Regions from separate parts of the Vibrio artabrorum genome, predicted to be linked through region 2. Evidence: predicted binding sites of a transcription regulator. Region 2 holds the regulator's gene; each other region holds the start of a gene.
What was found. Region 2 encodes CRP, which controls carbon source genes, mostly activating them, when cyclic AMP is high. Its sites were predicted from a motif close to TGTGANNNNNNTCACA; they were not measured.
Positions count from the first base shown of each region.

Region 1: cdd (cytidine deaminase) is a predicted target of CRP. The motif match lies at 4,173-4,188, and genes of this name have one in related genera.
Region 3: OCU36_RS14610 (NupC/NupG family nucleoside CNT transporter) is a predicted target of CRP. The motif match lies at 4,131-4,146, and genes of this name have one in related genera.

Region 1 is NZ_AP025458.1:1,663,995-1,670,837, reverse strand. Features, by position in the region: gene OCU36_RS07515 (RelA/SpoT domain-containing protein) at 1-719, opposite strand, end outside; gene OCU36_RS07510 (thiopurine S-methyltransferase) at 1,075-1,728, shown strand; gene purT (formate-dependent phosphoribosylglycinamide formyltransferase) at 1,838-3,013, opposite strand; gene cdd (cytidine deaminase) at 3,181-4,068, opposite strand; gene OCU36_RS07495 (CidB/LrgB family autolysis modulator) at 4,367-5,044, opposite strand; gene OCU36_RS07490 (CidA/LrgA family protein) at 5,047-5,418, opposite strand; gene sbcB (exodeoxyribonuclease I) at 5,444-6,843, opposite strand, start outside.
Region 2 is NZ_AP025458.1:2,736,557-2,743,399, reverse strand. Features, by position in the region: gene astA (arginine N-succinyltransferase) at 1-966, shown strand, start outside; gene astD (succinylglutamate-semialdehyde dehydrogenase) at 1,006-2,463, shown strand; gene OCU36_RS12470 (DUF1338 domain-containing protein) at 2,587-3,378, shown strand; gene crp (cAMP-activated global transcriptional regulator CRP) at 3,589-4,221, opposite strand; gene OCU36_RS12460 (phosphoribulokinase) at 4,461-5,330, opposite strand; gene OCU36_RS12455 (YheU family protein) at 5,408-5,620, opposite strand; gene OCU36_RS12450 (hydrolase) at 5,716-6,708, opposite strand.
Region 3 is NZ_AP025459.1:108,319-115,161, reverse strand. Features, by position in the region: gene OCU36_RS14640 (ABC transporter ATP-binding protein) at 1-350, opposite strand, end outside; gene OCU36_RS14635 (GntR family transcriptional regulator) at 347-718, opposite strand; gene OCU36_RS14630 (PTS sugar transporter subunit IIA) at 1,058-1,507, opposite strand; gene OCU36_RS14625 (PTS ascorbate transporter subunit IIC) at 1,504-2,760, opposite strand; gene OCU36_RS14620 (PTS sugar transporter subunit IIB) at 2,770-3,039, opposite strand; gene OCU36_RS14615 (hypothetical protein) at 3,324-3,800, opposite strand; gene OCU36_RS14610 (NupC/NupG family nucleoside CNT transporter) at 4,415-5,623, shown strand; gene OCU36_RS14605 (hypothetical protein) at 5,945-6,214, shown strand; gene OCU36_RS14600 (class I SAM-dependent methyltransferase) at 6,260-6,843, shown strand, end outside.

The sequences.
Region 1 (6,843 bases), 1.1 Mb from region 2:
AGAGATTGACGTCTCAAGCTATTAATTTGCGCGGCTTCTATGTCGTTAACCGGGCGTTTTTCTGCAATAGCGTGGCGTTCAATACCTTGAATGATTTCGTATAGCTCATGCTCTGGGCCACTTTTTACATCAGCAATCGCTTTCAAGTGAAGTTGAACCTCTGCGATGATGTTGGTTTTTGGCAAACGAACCAATAGGTTAAGGTCACGGTAGCCTGAATCCGCTGGGGACTTAAACTTGTTTTTTACTTTTACGACATCCGCTTCACGGCTTAGTGCTTCGTAAACTTCAACCAAACTTTCCACATCATTGGCAATAATGGTTGCGCGGGCTAAGTCGGTAATTCTTGTGACATTGCCATCCAACTCTAAGTCGATCTTCTCTTTTGCACGAGATTGAGATTTCACCCCTGCGAATAGTGCTTCAGAGTGAGTCAGTAGGGCGGTACTTCTACAGATAGTTTCCAATTCAGCTTGTGCTTGGTGTGCTTTGCTGTAAAGGATATCGAAATCAGAATAGGGTTGCGTCGGACGTGAGTCGAATGCTTTGATACCGTATAAGCCACTCAGGCTGTGGCGAAATACGTTTGATGACACTTGGTTTTGCGCTGGAGTGCGCGATTGAACTGTTGAATTCGTTGAAACTGGTGCGGCTGCGAATGCAGGCGCTCGGCTCAATACCAAAAGCATTAGGGCCGTCGTACGGAGAAATACACTCATTCAAACTCCAAAATACAAGGTTACAAAAACGGGTATTCAAAAGGGGGTAACCAGTAAAACATAAGAGTGAAAACAGCTTAACGACACCAACTAATCTCGCTATATATTAGATGGGGCCTGTTAAGATAGAAACCAACTCTAACGTTTAATATTGCTTTAAAATGTGAAGATATAGACAAATTATTTAAGTAATTTTTCCCATATTTTGAGAACTTTGAACTGCAGCAGTCAACTTTCTCAACGGGTGTTGTTTGCTATTCTGACTCTGCTATTTTTTACGTTAAAACTCAGCGAAGGTTGCTCTTATTCATCGATACTGTACCCTTGTATTATCACTGTTTAACATGAACGAAAGATGAATAATCCTGAATTTTGGCACAATAAATGGGCTGCCAACCAAATTGGTTTCCACCTTGAAGATGTAAACCCGCTTCTTATCGAATTTTGGGAAAAGACTAACCCAAGCTACGACAAAAGTGTCTTCGTGCCTCTTTGTGGTAAGAGTGAAGATTTAATTTGGTTAGCAACCAAGCACGAACAGGTTCAAGGTGTTGAATTAAGCCAAATTGCGGTTCGTGCCTTTTTCTCTGAGCATTTGTACACACCAACAGTGACTCAAATCAGTGGTCAGCACGAGCTTTATCAATTCGATGAATTGAGTATTTATACGGGCGATTATTTCACCGCGCCAATCCAGCCGGTCGACATTATTTATGATCGTGCTTCGCTGGTGGCATTACCTGAAGAGATGCGAGTTCAGTACGTCGCGCGTTTGAAGCAACTGTTGAAACCGAGTGGTACGATCTTACTGGTGACATTGGATTACGAACAAAGCGAGATGGCGGGGCCTCCGTTTAGCGTACCTCTGTCAGAGATCGAACGGTTATTTGTCGGCTATAAAATTACGTTGTTAAATCAAGATATCGCCGACGATAAACACCCAAAGATTACGAAGAAAGGTTTGTCTCGATTCAGTGAAGAGGTGTATTTGATTGAGTCTATTGCTTAGGTTTAGCTTGCTGAATTCGATGACAAGATAAAAGACAAAAATACGGGCTAAATAGCCCGTATTTTTATTGTTCAGAGGTGAAGGCTGTATGGCTCAGATAGAGACACCATCAGTAAATGACTTTTACTTTTGAAGCGCTTTCAATTGCATCTTCAATCGCGGTCTCTGTGCTATTACGGCGAGTTAACGCGACACCAAGGCGACGGCGACCATCAATGTCTGGCTTACCAAATAGACGAACTTGCGTTTGTGGTGCATCTAGCGCTTCTGCAAGCCCTTCAAAGCGGATGTTTGTTGATGTGCCTTGACCCAGAATAACCGCTGATGCACACGGGCCGTATTGCGTGATGGATTTAATTGGCATACCCGTAAATGCGCGTACATGCAGCGCAAATTCAGATGAGTCTTGAGACATCAAGGTTACTAAACCGGTATCGTGTGGGCGAGGGGACACTTCATTGAAAATGACATGATCACCTTTAACAAACAGTTCCACACCAAAGATACCGTAACCGCCTAGTGCGTTAACCACTTGCCCTGCGGTGTATTGCGCTGCTTTTAAAGCGTTGTCTGACATGATTTGTGGCTGCCATGACTCGCGGTAGTCACCGTCTTCTTGGCGGTGGCCGATAGGCGCACAGAAATGAATGCCGTCTACTGCTCGAACGGTTAATAGTGTGATTTCGTAATCAAAGTCGATAAAGCCTTCAACGATGACACGACCCGCGCCAGTGCGACCACCATCTTGCGCGTAATCCCAAGACTTTTGAATATCTTCTTCTGTTTTGATGACGCTTTGGCCTTTGCCTGAAGAGCTCATCACGGGTTTCACGACACAAGGCATGCCCACAAATTCGACCGCAGCGGCGAAATCTTCAAAGGTGTCAGCAAAACGGTACGGAGATGTGCTCAACTCTAACGTTTCTGCGGCTAGGCGACGAATGCCTTCGCGGTTCATCGTCAGTTTCGTCGCGTTCGCTGTTGGAACGACATTCAATCCTTTTGCTTCAAGCTCCACGAGTTTACCGGTGGCAATCGCTTCGATTTCTGGTACTACGTAATCGGGTTTTTCGAGCTCAATAATGGCTTCTAACGCATCAGCGTCTAACATATCGAACACATGACTGCGATGCGCCACTTGCATAGCGGGTGCGTCTTCATAACGGTCACATGCAATCACTTCCAAACCTAAACGTTGGCACTCAATAGCGACTTCTTTGCCGAGTTCGCCTGAACCTAATAGAAGTACACGAGTAGCATTTTCACGAATAGCGGTACCAAACATAGACATTCCTTCCGATCTTTTAAACGAGTGATTGAAAACGGTGTGATCATACTTATTTGACCGATAAAAGCAAACGTTTGCGCGGTCTGTGGTATGAATTAGAAGTATAAAAAAAGCAGCCTAATAATATGGGCTGCTTTTTTGCGTGTTTTGTTAATGGAATGTGCTTAAATTGCTAAGTAACTCACTGGAATGTCAGGGTTAATCGCTTCCAATGTCGACTGAGTCTCTGCTAAGTGACTGATGTTTCCGTCAGCGATTTCAACCAAGGCTGCGTTTTCGATTTGCTCAAAATCGAAGCCAGCCAGTCTAAGTTGAACGAGTGCAACTTGTAATGGCGGAAGGCTAGGGTTGAAGGCGGCGTTTTCAGCGTACGCACCCGTAAAGATTTCACCCGTTGCCAGCTGTAATGAAACGCCACTTAGGTTCTTAGTGTAAGGGGCGTGGCTGCGGTTTAAGGCGGCAAGTGCGCTCACAATAATTGGGCTCGTCTCTGCGGATGTGTATTGGTGATCTAATTTCGTCATCAAGCCTTCTGTAATGCCTAAATCAGCGGGGCCAAATGAATCCGGCAGATAGTCTTGTAGAGACATTTCAGTGCGTTGTGGAAGCTGAATTTGAAGCTCTTTTGCTGTCGTAAGTTCATTCATGAATTGGCGACAGTGACCACAAGGGCTGAAGTTAATCGTGATGTCGGAAATACCTTCTTCACCTTTCATCCAAGCGTGGCTAATCGCTGACTGTTCTGCATGCACAGTTTGGCTTAACTGAGCGCCGGCGACTTCAAGGTTTGCCCCAAAATACAAAGTCCCAGACAAACCACGTACGATAGCGCCAACATAAAACTCGGAGAGCGGTGCGTAAGAATAAGCGGCGGCAAAAGGAAGCAGTGCAACACGTAACTCGTTATCAGTTAAACCGCTGGCTTGCAGTAAATCAGCAAATTGCTCTGAAGATAACGTTGCATCGAAGCTATCTGAAAATACGATGTCACTCAAAAGTGTCCTAATTGATGCTGGAGCACTTTCCAGCGCCATGGTAATACGACTGTTCATGTTGAATCCTTAATTAACCTTAGGCTTTAAGTTTATGCAATACTCAAGAATAATCCGTGATTCAAGTCACTATTGCGATCTTGTTGTTACATTCTATTGCATAATTAGAGTGAGGTCACAGATGAAATCGATTGCAAAGACCAATATGACCATGCCTATCGCATTTATTGACTCAAATTTGAGCCCAATCGCTTGGCATGATTAGGTGAGTGCCGAGAATAAGCCCAAGTAGATGTTATGTCATCAGCGTTTTGTTGGGCTTTCGAGAGATTAAAAATGAATATGCCAGCCCATCGGATTACGCGTAGAGCCAAACGACGATAGCAAATATGCTCGGCGCGATAATCGAGGTTATAACACCACAAAGTACTAACGCGAGAGAGCTAAAAGCCGCATCTTGTGGGTTCTTTTCTGCACAGGTTGCGGTTCCTAGAGCATGCGATACTGTGCCCATGGTTAACCCTCGTGCTATCGGACTCTTAATACCGATTAGGTTATAAATAGGGTAAGCGAAAATGGCCCCAAACAGACCCACAATAAGCACCAGAATTGCGGCAATCGCGGCTTCGCCCCCTAAATGACTGGAGACTTCCATAGCGATAGGTGTGGTGACTGACTTACCGAGTAAACTTGCGATTAAGCTCAAATCGGCTTTAAAAGCGACGGCGATCAAGGCTGCTGTGATCATCGACATTACGCTGCCAAGTGTGCAAGCTAAGGTGATGATACGCCAGTTAGTGCGGATTTGCGGCAGTTGCTCGTAGAGCGGGTAAGCAAGTGCAACGACCGCAGGTTGAAGCATGTAGGTAATCCAAGTGTTGTCCGCATAATAAGTTTCAAAGGGGATTTTGAAAAACAGCAGAATAGGAATAATAACCCCAATGCTGATCAGCAATGGGTTACACAGTGGCGAGTTCACTTTCTGGCTTATCCAGCGAGCAAATAGAAACACCACGATGGTCAGTAGGATCCACATGATTATTGACCTCTCGAAAGCAAGCGGTCTAAGAACCATGATAAAGAAACCAAGACGATCAGCGTCCCCCCCACGGCACTGGCTAAGATGGGCAATGCATTTGCGATAAGTTCGTCAAAGTGCTCCATCAACCCGACACTGATCGGAACAAATAATAAAATCATAAAGCGAATGATCAAGCTAGCACCGGGTTGTACCCAGTGTGCAGGAACAATACCAATCACCATGACAGCAAATAAAATTAACATGCCAAAAATACTGCCCGGGATAGCGGTGTCTAACAGGTGTTGTAACGCGTTACCTGCTGTGAGGGCGCCTAGGATCAAAGCAAAGGAGATCAAGCAGTAGACGAGTTGGATTAAACGTTCTTTCAAAGTGTAACATCTCTTGATAGTGGAATTAGCTGGCTAAGTTTTCTACGTATTGATAAACCGCCTTCAAGATCGCCATCTTTTTTTCGTCGCTCTCATGTTCGTGTGCGAGATTCTCTAGGTTTAACATGTACTCTTCCAAGCGACTTTCGTAAAACTCACGACAATGGTTTGCCCACTTCAATTGCTCCTGCTCATCAAGTGTCCATGGGAAGTGTCGAGCACGGTAACGGAACAGTAACGGTTTAATACGTTCGTCGCCAAAAGTGATGTCTAACGCTGATAAGTTATTTGGGTCGGTTTCACGAATGATGTTCATTGCGGTTTTATCGGCGGGTGAAAAGAAGCCGTCATACAGATGGGTGTCGACGTCGTCACTTTTCTCGTATACACGTTCTTGTGAATACAAACCGATCAGCTTTTCGCGAATTTCAGGGTGTTCACGTAATAGTGCTAGGTTATTGAGACACTGTTGTCGATCAATACCGATAGTTGCGGCATTTTCAGCCGTCAGGGTTTTTGCTGGTGCAAGAATTGGACACTTGTTCAAGTGTACAAGTTTGATCGGAACTGGAAGCTCGTTTTCTGATAGCTCACTGCGCTTTGTATAGAGCCTTTCACGCAGGGCATCGGAATCAAGCTCAAGCAATGGGCTAGGGTCTTTAGCCAAGTCAACCACGATAACCGCATTTTGATTGGTTGGGTGCCACGCCATAGGCACCACCCAGCTCGTGTAGTGGCAATCACGACCGAACATGCCTGAAACGTGCATTAGAGGCGTCATGTTTACAATGTCGACTAACTCATTCAGCTTACGCTTGTGGCGCATGTTGTATAGGTAGTCAAACATTTTCGGCTGTGCCGCTTTCAACTTTTTCGCTAACTCGATAGTCGCAATAACATCGGCCATCGCATCGTGCGCGTTTTCGTGTTCAATGTCATTGGCCTTTGATAGGTCTTCCAGTTTGAAACTTGGGTAACCGTCTTCGTTCTCTGGCCAGACAATGCCTTCAGGGCGAAGTGCGTGGACGGCGCGCATCACGTCCAGTAGATCCCAACGAGAGTTACCGTTCTGCCAGCTCCATGCGTACGGGTCGATAAAATTACGATAACAGGTATATCGTGTGACTTCGTCATCGAAACGAATGCTATTGTAGCCAAGGCTGGTGGTATTGGGCTTAGCAAGTTCAGCATGAATTTTGGCGATGAATTCAGGTTCAGGTAAGCCTTGGGACAGGGCTTTTTGTGGTGTGATGCGAGTAATTAATGCGGCTTCAGGTGCAGGCAGATAATCAGCAGGAGGTTGGCAATAGATAACCAGAGGCTCTCCGATAATATTAAAATCTTGATCGGTACGAACACCTGCGAACTGACTTGGGCGATCTTTCGCTGGGCTTACGCCCCATGTTTCGTAGTCGAAAAAGAAGT
Region 2 (6,843 bases):
GCGGTTGAGTCAGGACATGGATTTACATCTCTTCCGATTAACGAAGAACTGTTAACCAACCGCATTGCTCACTCAGAATACAGCTTCGCAAAACAAGACGTAACCGAACCCGGTGACGAAGGTTACTTAATGGTAGGCTACGATACCGAAAGCGGTGAAGTCGCCGGTACGACTGGCGTTGAAGCTGCGATTGGTTGGGACGTCCCGTTTTATTCTTACCATATTAGCAAGGTTGTCCATTCATCACAGAAACTCGGCGTGAATAACATCGTTAAGCTACTGACTTTTGGTAACAACTATACCGGATGCAGTGAGATCTGTACGCTGTTCTTACGCCCTAACTTTCGGGGTGGATTGAATGGTCGTTTGATGTCGAAGTGCCGTTTTTTGCTTATGGCTGAACACCCAGAGCGTTTCTCGAAAACCATCTTTGCTGAGATGCGTGGTGTTTCTGATGCGGAAGGTAACTCGCCTTTTTGGCAATGGCTGCAAGAGCACTTTTTCTCGATTGATTTCACGCTTGCGGATTATCTAACCGGTATTGGCAAAAAAGGCTTCATTGCTGACCTCATGCCGAAACTGCCTATTTATGTGAACCTATTGAGCCAAGAAGCTCAGGCGGTAATCGGAGAGGTACATGATAATACGCGTCCGGCGCTTAAACTGCTGGAGCGTGAAGGTTTCACTAATCGCGGCTACGTCGACATCTTTGATGCAGGCCCAACGGTTGAGTGTGATCTAAGAAACATCGAATCAGTGCGGCACTCAATTCGCTCTCAAGTTCAAATTGCAGATCACGCCAGCTCTAAAGATTTCCTAATTGGCAATACCTCGTTTGAGAACTTCCGCGCTGTCGCGGCGAAAGCGGCGTATGACCAAGTGACTAACACCGTGATTTTATCACCTGAAGTCGCAAGCGCTCTTGAAGTAAAGGAAGGCGAATTCGTTCGTATATTGGCTCAATAATAGCGGCGATTATCTGTCGAAGATGTTAAGGATAAAAATATGACTCAGTGGATAGCAGGACAATGGGTAGCAGGTCAAGGTGACGCCATGACATCGGTAAGCCCATACAATAATGAAGTTGTGTGGCAGGGCGATAGCGCAACACCAGCACAGGTTGAATCTGCTGTAACAGCCGCTCGTGAGGCTTTCTTAGTTTGGAAGAAGCTGAGCTTTACAGAGCGTGAAGCGATCGTGTTGAACTTTGCCGAGAAGGTAAAAGAGAACAGCGAAGAAATCGCACAAATCATCGCAAAAGAGACAGGCAAGCCGATTTGGGAAACGCGCACTGAAGCGGGTGCGATGGCAGGCAAAATCGCTATCTCTATTCGTGCTTACCATGAACGTACCGGTGGGGCATCACGTGAAGCCGCTGGCAACCAGATTGTACTGCGTCATCGTCCATTGGGCGTGATGGCGGTATTTGGTCCTTATAACTTCCCGGGTCACCTACCAAACGGTCATATTGTTCCTGCGCTGCTATCGGGTAATACCGTGGTATTTAAGCCGTCAGAGCAAACACCTTGGACGGGGGAGTTCGTCATGAAGCTGTGGCAAGAGGCGGGTCTTCCAGCTGGTGTGATTAACCTAGTACAAGGCGCTAAAGAGACAGGCATCGCACTGGCTGAGGCTAAAGGTCTTGATGGTGTGCTATTTACCGGTAGTGCTAATACCGGTCATATCCTTCACCGTCAATTCGCGGGCCAACCGGGCAAGATGCTGGCGCTAGAGATGGGCGGCAACAACCCGATGGTGATCAGTGATCAATTTGGGGATGTTGACGCGACGGTTTACACCATTATCCAGTCGGCTTTCATCAGTGCGGGTCAACGTTGTACATGTGCACGTCGCTTGTATGTGCCTGTTGGAGAGAAGGGCGATCAACTACTGGATAAGCTCGTTGCTGCGACCTTGAAGATTCGTGTCGATCAGCCATTCGCTGAGCCAGCACCCTTCATGGGTCCGCAGATCTCTGAAGCTGCGGCTAAGTTCATTCTGGACGCGCAAGCGAATCTGCAATCGTTAGGCGGTGTCAGCCTAGTCGAAGCAAAAGCGGGTCAAGCGGCGTTTGTTTCTCCTGGCATCATCGATGTAACCAACATTGCTGAACTGCCGGATGAAGAGTACTTCGGTCCATTGCTACAAGTGGTTCGTTACCAGTCACTAGAGCAAGCGGTTGAGCTAGCGAACGACACGCGCTTTGGTTTATCTGCTGGTTTAGTTTCAACCGACGATTCAGAGTGGGAATACTTCGTTGACCATATCCGCGCGGGCATTGTTAATCGTAACCGTCAGTTGACTGGCGCAAGCGGCGACGCACCATTTGGCGGCCCGGGAGCTTCCGGTAACTTACGTCCAAGTGCTTACTACGCGGCGGATTACTGCGCGTATCCGATGGCTTCAATGGAAGGCAGTGAAACTCAACTGCCAGCCACGTTTAGCCCGGGAATTGAGCTTTAGTTTAAATTTAAGTGACAGAATGACTGACTGGCTTATGAAATAAAGGCTGCTGACTTTGTGTCTAAGCCTCGCCTTTTCTAATCCAAATGACTAGCTTGCTAGAATCTTTGATAAGGAGTCTCCATGACACCCGATCTACTCTTTAAATCACTATGGGATGATTACATTGATAGGCTTTGCCCATCGGCAGAAAAAGTTCATCGTCTACTGAAAGAAGACGAAGCGCTGATTAATGATCACATTGCACTGCGTACTTTCAATGTTGATCCTTTGGGGATTGACACACTCGCTAAGCCTTTTCTGGCTTTAGGTTATAAGGCGTGTGGCGATTACTTGTTTGAAAGCAAGAAGTTGGTGGCTAAGCACTATGAGCACCCAGATCCCACCCAACCTAAAGTGTTTATTAGTGAGTTGAAGGTCGAAGCGTGTTCCAGTGATTTACAGCAGATCGTGGCTAAGTTGGTTGAGCAAGTGGACGCAAGCAAGCTTCAAGGTTATGAGTTCTTGTTTGGTGGCCGACTTTGGGATCTGAGCTTCGCGGATTTCCAAGTGTTAGCAAAAGAGAGCGAATATGCTTCTTGGTTAGCGGCTCATGGCTATGGTGCAAATCACTTTACGGTGAGTGTGAATCAGCTTAAGCACTTCGAGGAGGTACAGAGTGTGAATGACTATTTGAGAGAGTCGGGCTTCACAATCAATGCATCTGGAGGTGAGGTTAAAGGCTCTCCAGAGGTTTTATTAGAGCAATCATCAACAATGGCGGATAAAGTCCCAGTATCATTTGTTGATGGCAATGAGATGATTCCTGGTGGCTTCTATGAGTTTGCGAAGCGTTATGTGATGGATAATGGTGAGCTATACACTGGGTTTGTGGCGGCATCAGCAGATAAAATTTTTGAGAGTACTAACGGGTAGATATAAGAGTTGAGGTTCGGGCTTCTCCCTGCGAGAGACAAATCGTCATTCCATAGACCGACGAAGGAGTAGGGAATCTTTATAGATTTACCCACTTGTTTGAAGAGCTCCCCAACTCGGTCGTCCCTCCTTTTTGGGGATGACGCAAATAAACAAAAAGCCACCAATGTCTCCATTGGTGGCTTTTAAAATTTTAGCGGTTAATCGAGATTAACGAGTGCCGTAGACCACGATAGTTTTACCGTGTGCAGAAATTAGGTTCTGCTCTTCTAGCATCTTCAAGATACGACCTACTGTCTCACGAGAACAACCAACGATCTGGCCAATCTCTTGACGAGTGATCTTGATTTGCATGCCGTCAGGGTGAGTCATGGCATCGGGCTGTTTCGCTAGATTTAGTAGCGTTTGAGCGATACGACCTGTTACATCAAGGAACGCTAAGTCACCAACTTTTTGGCTCGTTACTTGTAAACGGTTTGCCATTTGCGATGAAAGGCGCATCAGGATGTCTGGGTTCACTTGGATAAGTTGGCGGAATTTCTTGAAAGAAATTTCAGCAACTTCACAAGGAGATTTTGCACGAACCCATGCAGTACGCTCTTGGTCTTCTTCGAAGAGGCCAAGCTCACCAATGAAGTCACCTTGGTTTAAGTAAGAAAGAATCATTTCCTTACCTTCTTCGTCTTTGATAAGAACTGCCACAGAACCTTTAACGATGTAATACAAGGTTTCTGCCTTTTCACCAGCATGAATCAAAGTACTCTTTGAAGGGTACTTATGAATATGACAGTGTGAAAGGAACCACTCTAATGTTGGATCGGTTTGGGGTTTACCTAGAACCATAATATCTTACTTCCTCTGCAGGGTATGCTTGCTGCTTTCCGTATTTTAGCTAAGCCTGGATTGACTTGTAGGGTAAGAGCACTCGTTGAGCGCTGCAAGCTATCTTGTGTTTCGTCTAAGAATAGTATCCTTTTTCCGAGACTATTTCTTGATTTTAATCGTGACCAAGCCACGATTTTTTACGCAAAACTGTGCACATGATCACGGTATGAAAAGTAATCAATAAAAACGTTGTTTTGTTAACCAATTTTTCCGGTTTCGATGAGTTGTTGTAGGATCGGTCTTACGATGAGCTCCATAGCAAAACTCATTTTCCCCCCCGGCACGACTAGCGTGTTATGGCGAGACATAAATGAGCCATCAATCATGGCCAAAAGGTAGGGAAAATCGACGTTTTTTATGCCACGCAAACGTATCACTACGAAGCTTTCGTCTAAACTTGGAATCCCTTTCGCGTTCAGTGGATTTGAGGTATCTACGGTTGGAACACGCTGAAAGTTGATATGGGTCCGTGAAAATTGTGGGGTAATGTAGTTAAGGTAATCATCCATCGAACGAACAATGGAGTCCATTACTGCTTCACGGGAGTGACCACGATCGCGAGTGTCACGAACAAATTTTTGGATCCACTCAAGGTTGACGATGGGCACCATGCCGATCAGCAAATCGACATGTTGGGAAACATTGATGTCACCATCAACTACACCACCATGCAGGCCTTCATAAAACATCACATCGGAGTTTTCAGGGATCTCTTGCCATGGCGTAAAGGTGCCCGGCATTTGATTGTACGGCACGGCTTCATCGAAGGTGTGTAGGTAACGACGTACCTTACCTGTGCCTTCGTTACCGTATTGACGGAAGAACTCCTCTAATGCGCCAAAATCGTTGGCTTGCGGACCAAAGTAGCTGATGTGCTTACCTTGCTCGCGCGCTTTACGGATTTCGACATCCATCTCTGGTCGAGTGAAGCGATGGAAGCTATCCCCCTCAACCCAAGCAGCCTTGACGTTCATCATATTGAACATTTTACGGAAGGCTTCTGAGGTGGTGGTGGTGCCGGCTCCTGATGAACCCGTCACCGCAATTATTGGATGTTTAGCGGACATGACAACCCTTGTCTTTTGAGTAACTTACTTGTTAGCAATCGGTTACTACTATAACACGGCTCCTTAATGAGCGCAGCCTAGAAGCGTTTTGTGACCTGAATATCAACGGTTTCATGTAGCTCAGAAAATACGATACTGATTTCTCCTGAGGCCAATTGATTTTTTACTTGGTCAATCTTGTTTTGAAGTGAAACCTCTACATCACCGTAGTCTGTGCCTTCACGCAGTACGAATTCTTTAATCAGGTTTTCCAGCGTTTCTGGGGCGATGTCTTGCCATGGGATGATCATAAATACTTCTCTCTTTTATGTTCATGGATATGTTCATTCATGAGTAATGAGTGTGCTCAGCAATGTTTTTACTTCTATTGACTAAGGCTCAGTCATTATGCCGAATTTAGAATGCTTTCATAGTAGGCCGGTAACGCTTCTTCTAACCAAAATCTTGGTTTGAGTGTGCTGCCGGTAATAAACCCCACATGGCCACCTTTTTGAAACAGCCGATAATCGATGTTGTCCGGTAGTACGAATTTGGGGATGACGTCATCGGTCATAAACGGATCGTCTTTGGCATGAATGATCTGAGTTGGCAGCTTGATCTTAGTCAGTTTAGGAAGCGCTGAACATTGTGCGTAATAATCTTGAGCATTTTTGAATCCATGCAAAGGTGCGGTAATGCGTTCATCAAACTCATACAGTTTGGTGATGTTGTGAATGGTTTCAGTGGTAATGCCGAGCTTCTCTTGTAGCAGATTGGCCTTTTTCAATGCATTCGATTTTAGCGAGTTGAGCAGGTACTTCTTATAGAGCTTTGAAAAGCCTTGTTCAATACGACTGGAACAACAAGCAAGGTCGAAGGGTGCTGATACAATCGTAGCAGCCGACAGTAACGGGTCATCCGCATATTCAGCGAGGTAGTTGGCCAACATGTTTCCGCCCAAGGAAATACCAACCGCAACCTTCGGGTTATGGGGAAACTGAGCGTGCAGATGTCTTAAGAAGAAGCGTGCATCTTCGACTTCACCGGAATGATATGCGCGAGCCAAACGATTAGGTTTGCCGCTACAGCCTCTAAAGTGCATCATCACTGATAACCAACCATCTTGCGCAAATGCATTCATCAGTCCGTTGGCATAAGGGCTCTCAAAGCTGCCTTCTAAACCGTGGAATAGCACGAAAATGGGTTTACTACCGAGGTTGTTGCTACTTATGTTGTCACTGTCTGGAGATTCACTCCAAGCAAGATCGAGAAAGTCACCATCGGGGGTGTCTAAGGTTTGCCAGTGAGGAGTAAATAATGCCTGTTTTCTAATGAATCTGGGTACTAATGTTTGTAAGTGCGGATTCGATAGGCCGGTGGCTGCGGTAAATATTGTCATAAAACGATCCATGCTTCTTTTTATGGGCATTGATAACGTGTTGAGCTTCTAGCGAAACGCCCACATGTTAATTTGAGCTTGATGGATCCTCGGATTGAGCGCAAGTCTTTTACCTGTGGAGTTTTAAAGTTGTGA
Region 3 (6,843 bases), on a different replicon from region 2:
CTTAACATCTGCTGTGCTTTTTGTTTGTTGAAACTGGGGTGTACACCTTGCGTGTATCGGAGCAGTTGTTTTACCGTCATCCACTCGGGTAGCACGTTCACATCTGAAATATAAGATAAATGCAGCATGAGGTCGGCGTGCTGGTGGATAGGGTGGTAGCCATTCACCTCTATTTCACCTTGGTAGTTGTGCCCACCAAGCAGTGATTTGAGCAGGGTCGATTTACCCGCGCCATTGTGACCTAGCAGGCCAAGCACTTGCCCTGGTTTTAACTCAAAACTGATGTTCTCGACACCCACTTGATTGGAATAGGTTTTGGTTACGTTTTTCACGGAAAGTAAAGTACTCATGACTTATCCTTTATATGTTGTGCTAGCTGTTTCACGAGTTCTTCGACACTCATATCAATGATGCCTAGCGTCTCAGCGATGGCTGGGATCTGTGTGTTGATGAATGATTGATGGGCGGATTCTTTCAATTTTTGGATTGCCCCTTCAGCCACATACATGCCTTGGCCGCGTTTTTTTTCTACCAAGCCTTCATCAACCAGTAATTGATAGCTTTTCATGACAGTAAGGTGGTTAATCTTGAGATCGGCGGCAACCGCACGTACAGAGGGCAGTGCCTGTTGTTCTAACCAAATGCCTTGAAGAATTTGGTCGCTGATCTTTGTAGCAAGCTGCCTAAAGATCGGCTGGTCGTCTTTCCATTTGGTCATAATTAAAACTGCATGGTGATATACATGTGTATAACACTATACTAATTATTCGAATTGGCAAGTTTTTTAACCGTGGTTACTTATTTTTAATGATTGAAGTCTCTTATCGTCTTTTAAGGTGAAGAGTGATATTGACTGAAAATATTAGACGTTATCGATGTGAACGCTGGGATAATGATGAGTTTGCACTCTTTATGTCGAGCTATGTTGAGGTCAGTATGCGGCGATGAACAGACTCAAAATGTCATGTGACTTTTTGCGCTTTATTTGGTCTATTAACGACGAAAGCCACGGCGAATACCGTGGCTTGTTTATGGGGGAGGAGCTACAAATGTAAGATCAGTAGCGTTTTAAGATCTCGATGATCGCTTGTTCTGTTTCCGCCGCAATAATGGCATCAATGTCATCATCATTTTGGAATAACTCAGATAGCGCCATAATGGTGTGGATATGGCTATCGGAGTCCATCGCCGCCAGAGTAATCGAAAGATAAACGTCACCGTTGTCTTCGGATTCAAAATCAACACCCTTTTTGAATACCGTCACTTGCAGTGATGCTTCGTTCACACCATCTTCAGGACGAGCATGAGGCATTGCAATCTTTGGTGCTAGAACATAGTACGCGCCAATGTCCTTGTGCTTTTGTTTGATTGCTTCAGCATAGCTTACTTCGATTTTGTTGCTCGCGAGTAGCGTTGAACAGGTCACATCAATAGCCGCATCAACCGTTAAGTTTTCTTCAGCGTTGATGATAACGCCTTGGTTGCCAATTAAATCGAATAAGCTCATGACACAATCCACCCTAGAATTAGACCAACTACACCAAAGTCGAAGTCAGAAAAAGTAGTGGCTTCAAGACCTAGACCACCAAGTACTGGAAGTAAAAGCATTGGTAAGAACGAAATACATATGCCTTGTGTGAAAGACCCCAAAATCGCACCGCGTAGGCCGCCTGTCGCATTACCGTAAACGCCTGCCGCACCACCAACGAAGAAGTGGGGAACCACGCCTGCAACAATGATTGTCCAACCAAGCGCGCCTTGCACTGCCATTGCCAGTAGGCCTGCGGCGAAAGAACAAAGAAAGCCGATAAGTACTGCGTTTGGTGCGACAGGAAATACCATTGGGCAGTCTAGAGCCGGTTTTGCTCCTGGGACCAGTTTGTCAGAGATCCCTTTAAATGCAGGGACGATTTCAGCAATCAGCATTTTCACACCTTGCAGTACGATGTAAACACCACCTGCAAAAACAAGAGACTGCATGAAGGTAAATACGACCCAATTTTGTCCGTTAGATATGGTTTCAACAAATTCACCGCCAGCCATAATCGAAGCCAGCATGAAGAAAATGGTCATCGTTGTTGCTACTGCTACAGGCGTATCACGCAGGAACATGAGGCTCTTAGGTACGTTGATGTCTTCTGTTGATTTCGACGTGTCACCAAACTTGCTGCCAATGTAACCCGATACTAAGTACGAGAGCGTTGAAAAGTGACCCATTGCCAGTTGGTCTGTACCCATTACTTTCTCTGTGTACTTCTGAGCAAGTGCTGGCATGATAACCATCAATGAACCGACAATGAGCGATCCGATTGCGACGAGAGCAGTGCCTTGAATATTCGCTGTAGACAGAATTACGGCCACCAACATAGACATGAACATTGTGTGGTGGCCTGTTAAGAAAATATATTTCAAAGGCGTAATTCGAGCTAATAAAATGTTCACTACGAATGCAAAAAACATAATTAGAGCCATTTCATAGCCGAAAGCTTTTTGTGCTAATGCGACAATTGCTTCGTTATTTGGAATAACGCCACTTACACCAAATGCTTCAGTAAATACAACTGAGAAATTATTTAGAGCACCCACAAGAGCACTGGCACCAAACCCTAAAATAAGGAAACCCATTACGGTTTTTATTGTGCCTTTAAGTACGGTGGAAATATCAGATTTTTGAGCAACAAGGCCAATGAAAGCAATTAACCCTACCATGATTGCAGGCTCTTTTAATAAGCCAAGCATGAACTCGAAAAAGTTTTGCATAATTTTACCTTACATGAAAGTTTTTAGTTGCTCTTCGATTGATGCTTTATCAAAAATATTTTTAAGGCTGATGATGTTCTCTTTTCCACCATCTTTCAGCTGGTTGGCGACGTCTGTTGCTGCAACCCAAATATCCGCTTTGCTTGATGATGCAGAGGACAGATCTTCGTGATCAACTTCTGCTTCGAAACCGATTTTTTTTGCCACTTCTTTCACTGCCATTTCCATCATTAGTGAAGTACCAAGGCCGTTACCGCAAACTACAAGAATCTTTTTCATAATATTTGTCTCAATTGGATTTTAGGGGTTGAGAAACTGTGTTCTCTTATTGTGTGAGAGCATAGTAATGGAAATATTGAGAACCCAATAAGACCTGCATCACAAAGTCAAAATGAGATTGTGATGGAGATCTCGTTAATTAACAGTAAAGATCGAGAGTGAGACATTGATCAAATTTAACTTTTCACTCGAATATGCAACGTATTTTATTGAGAAAGGTAGGCTTAATTAATTTTTATATCAGGATATAAATCTTTAGAGGCGTTATTGTATAAAACAGAGAATTAATCGTATCGACCGTAGTCAGTAAGCATTTTCTTAAGCATGCTATTAACGTCTTTGGTCTTTTTATTTCTTTTAGTCAGCTGGCTAAGAGAGGTCGGTTTTGGCGAGGCAACATTTTCACCATCGACCTCTTCATTTTTATCCTTCATTTTTTGTACCGCAGGCAATAACATTCTAATTTCTTCATTATTGGCATTGGTCAGTACCACAATATTTTCAGATTCAACTTGAGTAATGGTTAATATCCCGTGTTTAACCGATTCAACCTTCTCACCGATCATAATTGACTCAGGTGCGACAGAGCGATCGGTTAACTGACCTGTACGTAATTTCGCCGCACTGATAGCGCGGATATTTCCTGTATTTTCAAACGCGACAATAACAGTATAGGTATTATAATACTCAACTACGGTCACATAGCCGTGTCTATTTGTTTTGAATCTAGCTCCATTGTTCATGTCGTGCGGAGCGTCCATTTTCTTCACGTGTTCCCTCTCTTAGTCTCGATGGCTGTTATATCTAATCAACGCTATTGGTATTTTATGGCTAATTCTTTCGTGAGATCACACAAAGTATATACGTATCTAAACTCAAGATGAATCTTGAAGTATCGGGAATTGAGGTAAAGCACAGAAAAGCCGTAAAAATCACTCAAAATTCATCAAACGATTACGCTCATACGTTAACAAGGTTTCCTATTCTAAATTTCACCTTCTACCAATTATTTACAGCGTTGAGCCACGAAAATGACAATGAATAATACGGTTTGCCTAATCCTTGACCGCGCGATCGTTTGCGTTAAAAAATGTGATGAAAGTCTCACTCAACTGTTTATACTTCTCTTCCGGTTTTAAGCCGGTGCTTAGCCAATACAAGCCGTCACATGGATATGTGAATGACCCCACGGACCGGACCAGCTACGTTCCACTGCTTGTATAAGGTGATTTTTTACATGAACAATTCGTTGTTACACTCGCTAACTTTGTTAGCCCCTTCATCGCGTAGCGTTTTGCTTGCGGTTCTTTGTCCTGCTCCTTTGATGTCATTTGCTTGGCTCATGTTCACTCTATAAGGATCACTAGGACATATTATGAATATTCTATTTGGTTTTGTCGGTGTTATCGCACTGATTGCTTGCGCGTACCTGCTATCTGAAAGTCGTTCTTCAATTAACTGGAAAACGGTTTCTCGTGCACTATTACTTCAAATCGGTTTTGCAGCCTTAGTATTGTATTTCCCATGGGGACAATTGGCGCTAACCAGCCTAAGTAATGGCGTTTCTAGCCTGCTTGGTTTTGCCGACGCTGGTATCGCATTCCTTTTCGGTGATCTTGCTACTGAAGGCTTCATTTTCGCGGTTCGCGTACTTCCAATCATTATCTTCTTCAGTGCTTTGATTTCTGCGCTCTATTATTTAGGCATCATGCAAAAAGTGATTCAAATCTTGGGCGGAGCGGTGCAGAAACTGCTGGGGACAAGTAAAGCTGAATCTCTGGTTGCTACTGGTAATATCTTCCTTTCTCAGGGTGAGTCTCCTCTTCTTATTCGTCCCTTTTTAAAGTCTATGACTCGTTCGGAGCTGTTTGCGGTGATGGCTGGTGGTATGGCATCGGTCGCGGGCAGTGTACTTGGTGGTTACGCTGGACTTGGTGTTGAGCTTAAATACCTTATCGCGGCAAGCTTTATGGCTGCACCGGGCAGTTTGTTAATGGCAAAGATCATTGTGCCTGAACGCAGCACACCTTGTGACTACGAGCACATTGAATTAGATAGAGCGGATCAAAGTAACGTGATTGATGCATTGGCAAGCGGCGCGATGAACGGTATGAAAGTCGCGGTGGCTGTCGGTACTATGTTGATTGCCTTCGTGAGTGTGATTGCGATGGTCAACACTGGGCTAGAAAGCCTAGGTGAAACGTTCGGTTTTGCGGGCATTACGCTGCAAGCTATCTTCGGTTACTTATTCTCGCCGCTAGCGTGGTTAATCGGTATTCCGAGTGATGAAGTATTGATGGCGGGTTCTTACATCGGTCAGAAGATCGTAATGAATGAGTTTGTTGCTTTCATCGACTTCGTTGAGAACAAAGATCTACTATCTGAACATAGCCAAGTGATCGTGACTTTTGCTTTGTGTGGCTTTGCAAACATTGGTTCTATCGCGATTCAGTTAGGTTCAATCGGTGTGATGGCACCAGAGCGCCGTGCTGAAGTGGCGAACTTAGGTTTGAAAGCAGTAGCAGCGGGCACACTAGCGAATTTAATGAGTGCATGTTTAGCGGGTATTTTCATCCTGCTTTAAGCTAGATTCAGTTAAAGCGGACACTTTGCTCACAGATTCAACGTGAGCAAGGTGTTCGCTTTTTTGTGCCGGTTAATCAAATGAAATCAGGTTTTTGTTGTCGTCAGCTACGTGTATCTAATCAGTAAAAGTTCACTCGGAAGAGTCATAGAGCCGGTACCTTTTATCCGATATACTTGAATATCATCAGGTAGCAATTAATAACATTCGGCTTCGATTAAGAACATTCGATTTCGATTGAGAATATTCGGTTCCGACTAAGCATATCCGCTTTCGATTAGGAACAATGGCAACCAAGCTCAATTAATCAAGGGTCTCTCCATGAACATTCGCGTTATCATAGGTCTTATTGTTACCTTCATTGGTTTGTTTGCGATGGTTTATCTAATTGCTGGTGGTGCTCAGTTTCCTATCGACCAGTGGCCAAAAGAGGCTTATCTCGGTTTGGTGTTTAGCATCGTGTGGGGGGCTGGTGTCGCGGCATCGATCGCGTACCTTTTCTCAGCCTTGGTGTTTATCACTGTTGCCGTGGTTTGCTATGCGATCGGTTATAAGATCGGTGGGCTCTTTTCTTCTCGTTCTCAAGCTTAATCTCATTAAGGTGTGTTGATGATCATTGAAGTAGGGTTGATTTGAATGCATTGGCTCGATCGTTGGAAGGTGTATCGCTATCACCGAAAACAGACTGACCGCTCGAAAGGCGACAAAGCCAAAGCTTTAGGTTGGACTAGCGAAGAGAGCCAATTGTGTCGCTTTGAAGTGATCGTGCGTTCGGCTGATTTCGAAAAAAGGAGTGTGTTAGATTTGGGGTGCGGTTACGGAGAGTTATTTGAACTGCTCGGCAGCATCTATCGCATTCGATCTTACACCGGTGTTGATCTACATGCCGGCTTTCTGAAAATGGCCAAGCAACAGTATTCACAGGCTGGGTGTCAGTTTTTATTGGGTGACATGAGCAAGATGCCCCTTGAAGCGCACGATGTGGTTATCGCCAGTGGTTCATTAAATTATATCTCCCGAGATCCCGACTACCTCACCAACATGATCACTCGCATGTTTGGATTAGCAAACCAAACCGTGATCTTTAATCTCCTAAACTCAAAGAAATACCCTTCACGTCATACTTTGATGAGTTACCACCCTCGGGGCGTATTTCGCTTTTGTAAAACACTCTGTAACGATGTCACTTTGATAGAAGGTTATGCCGACGGGGATTTCAC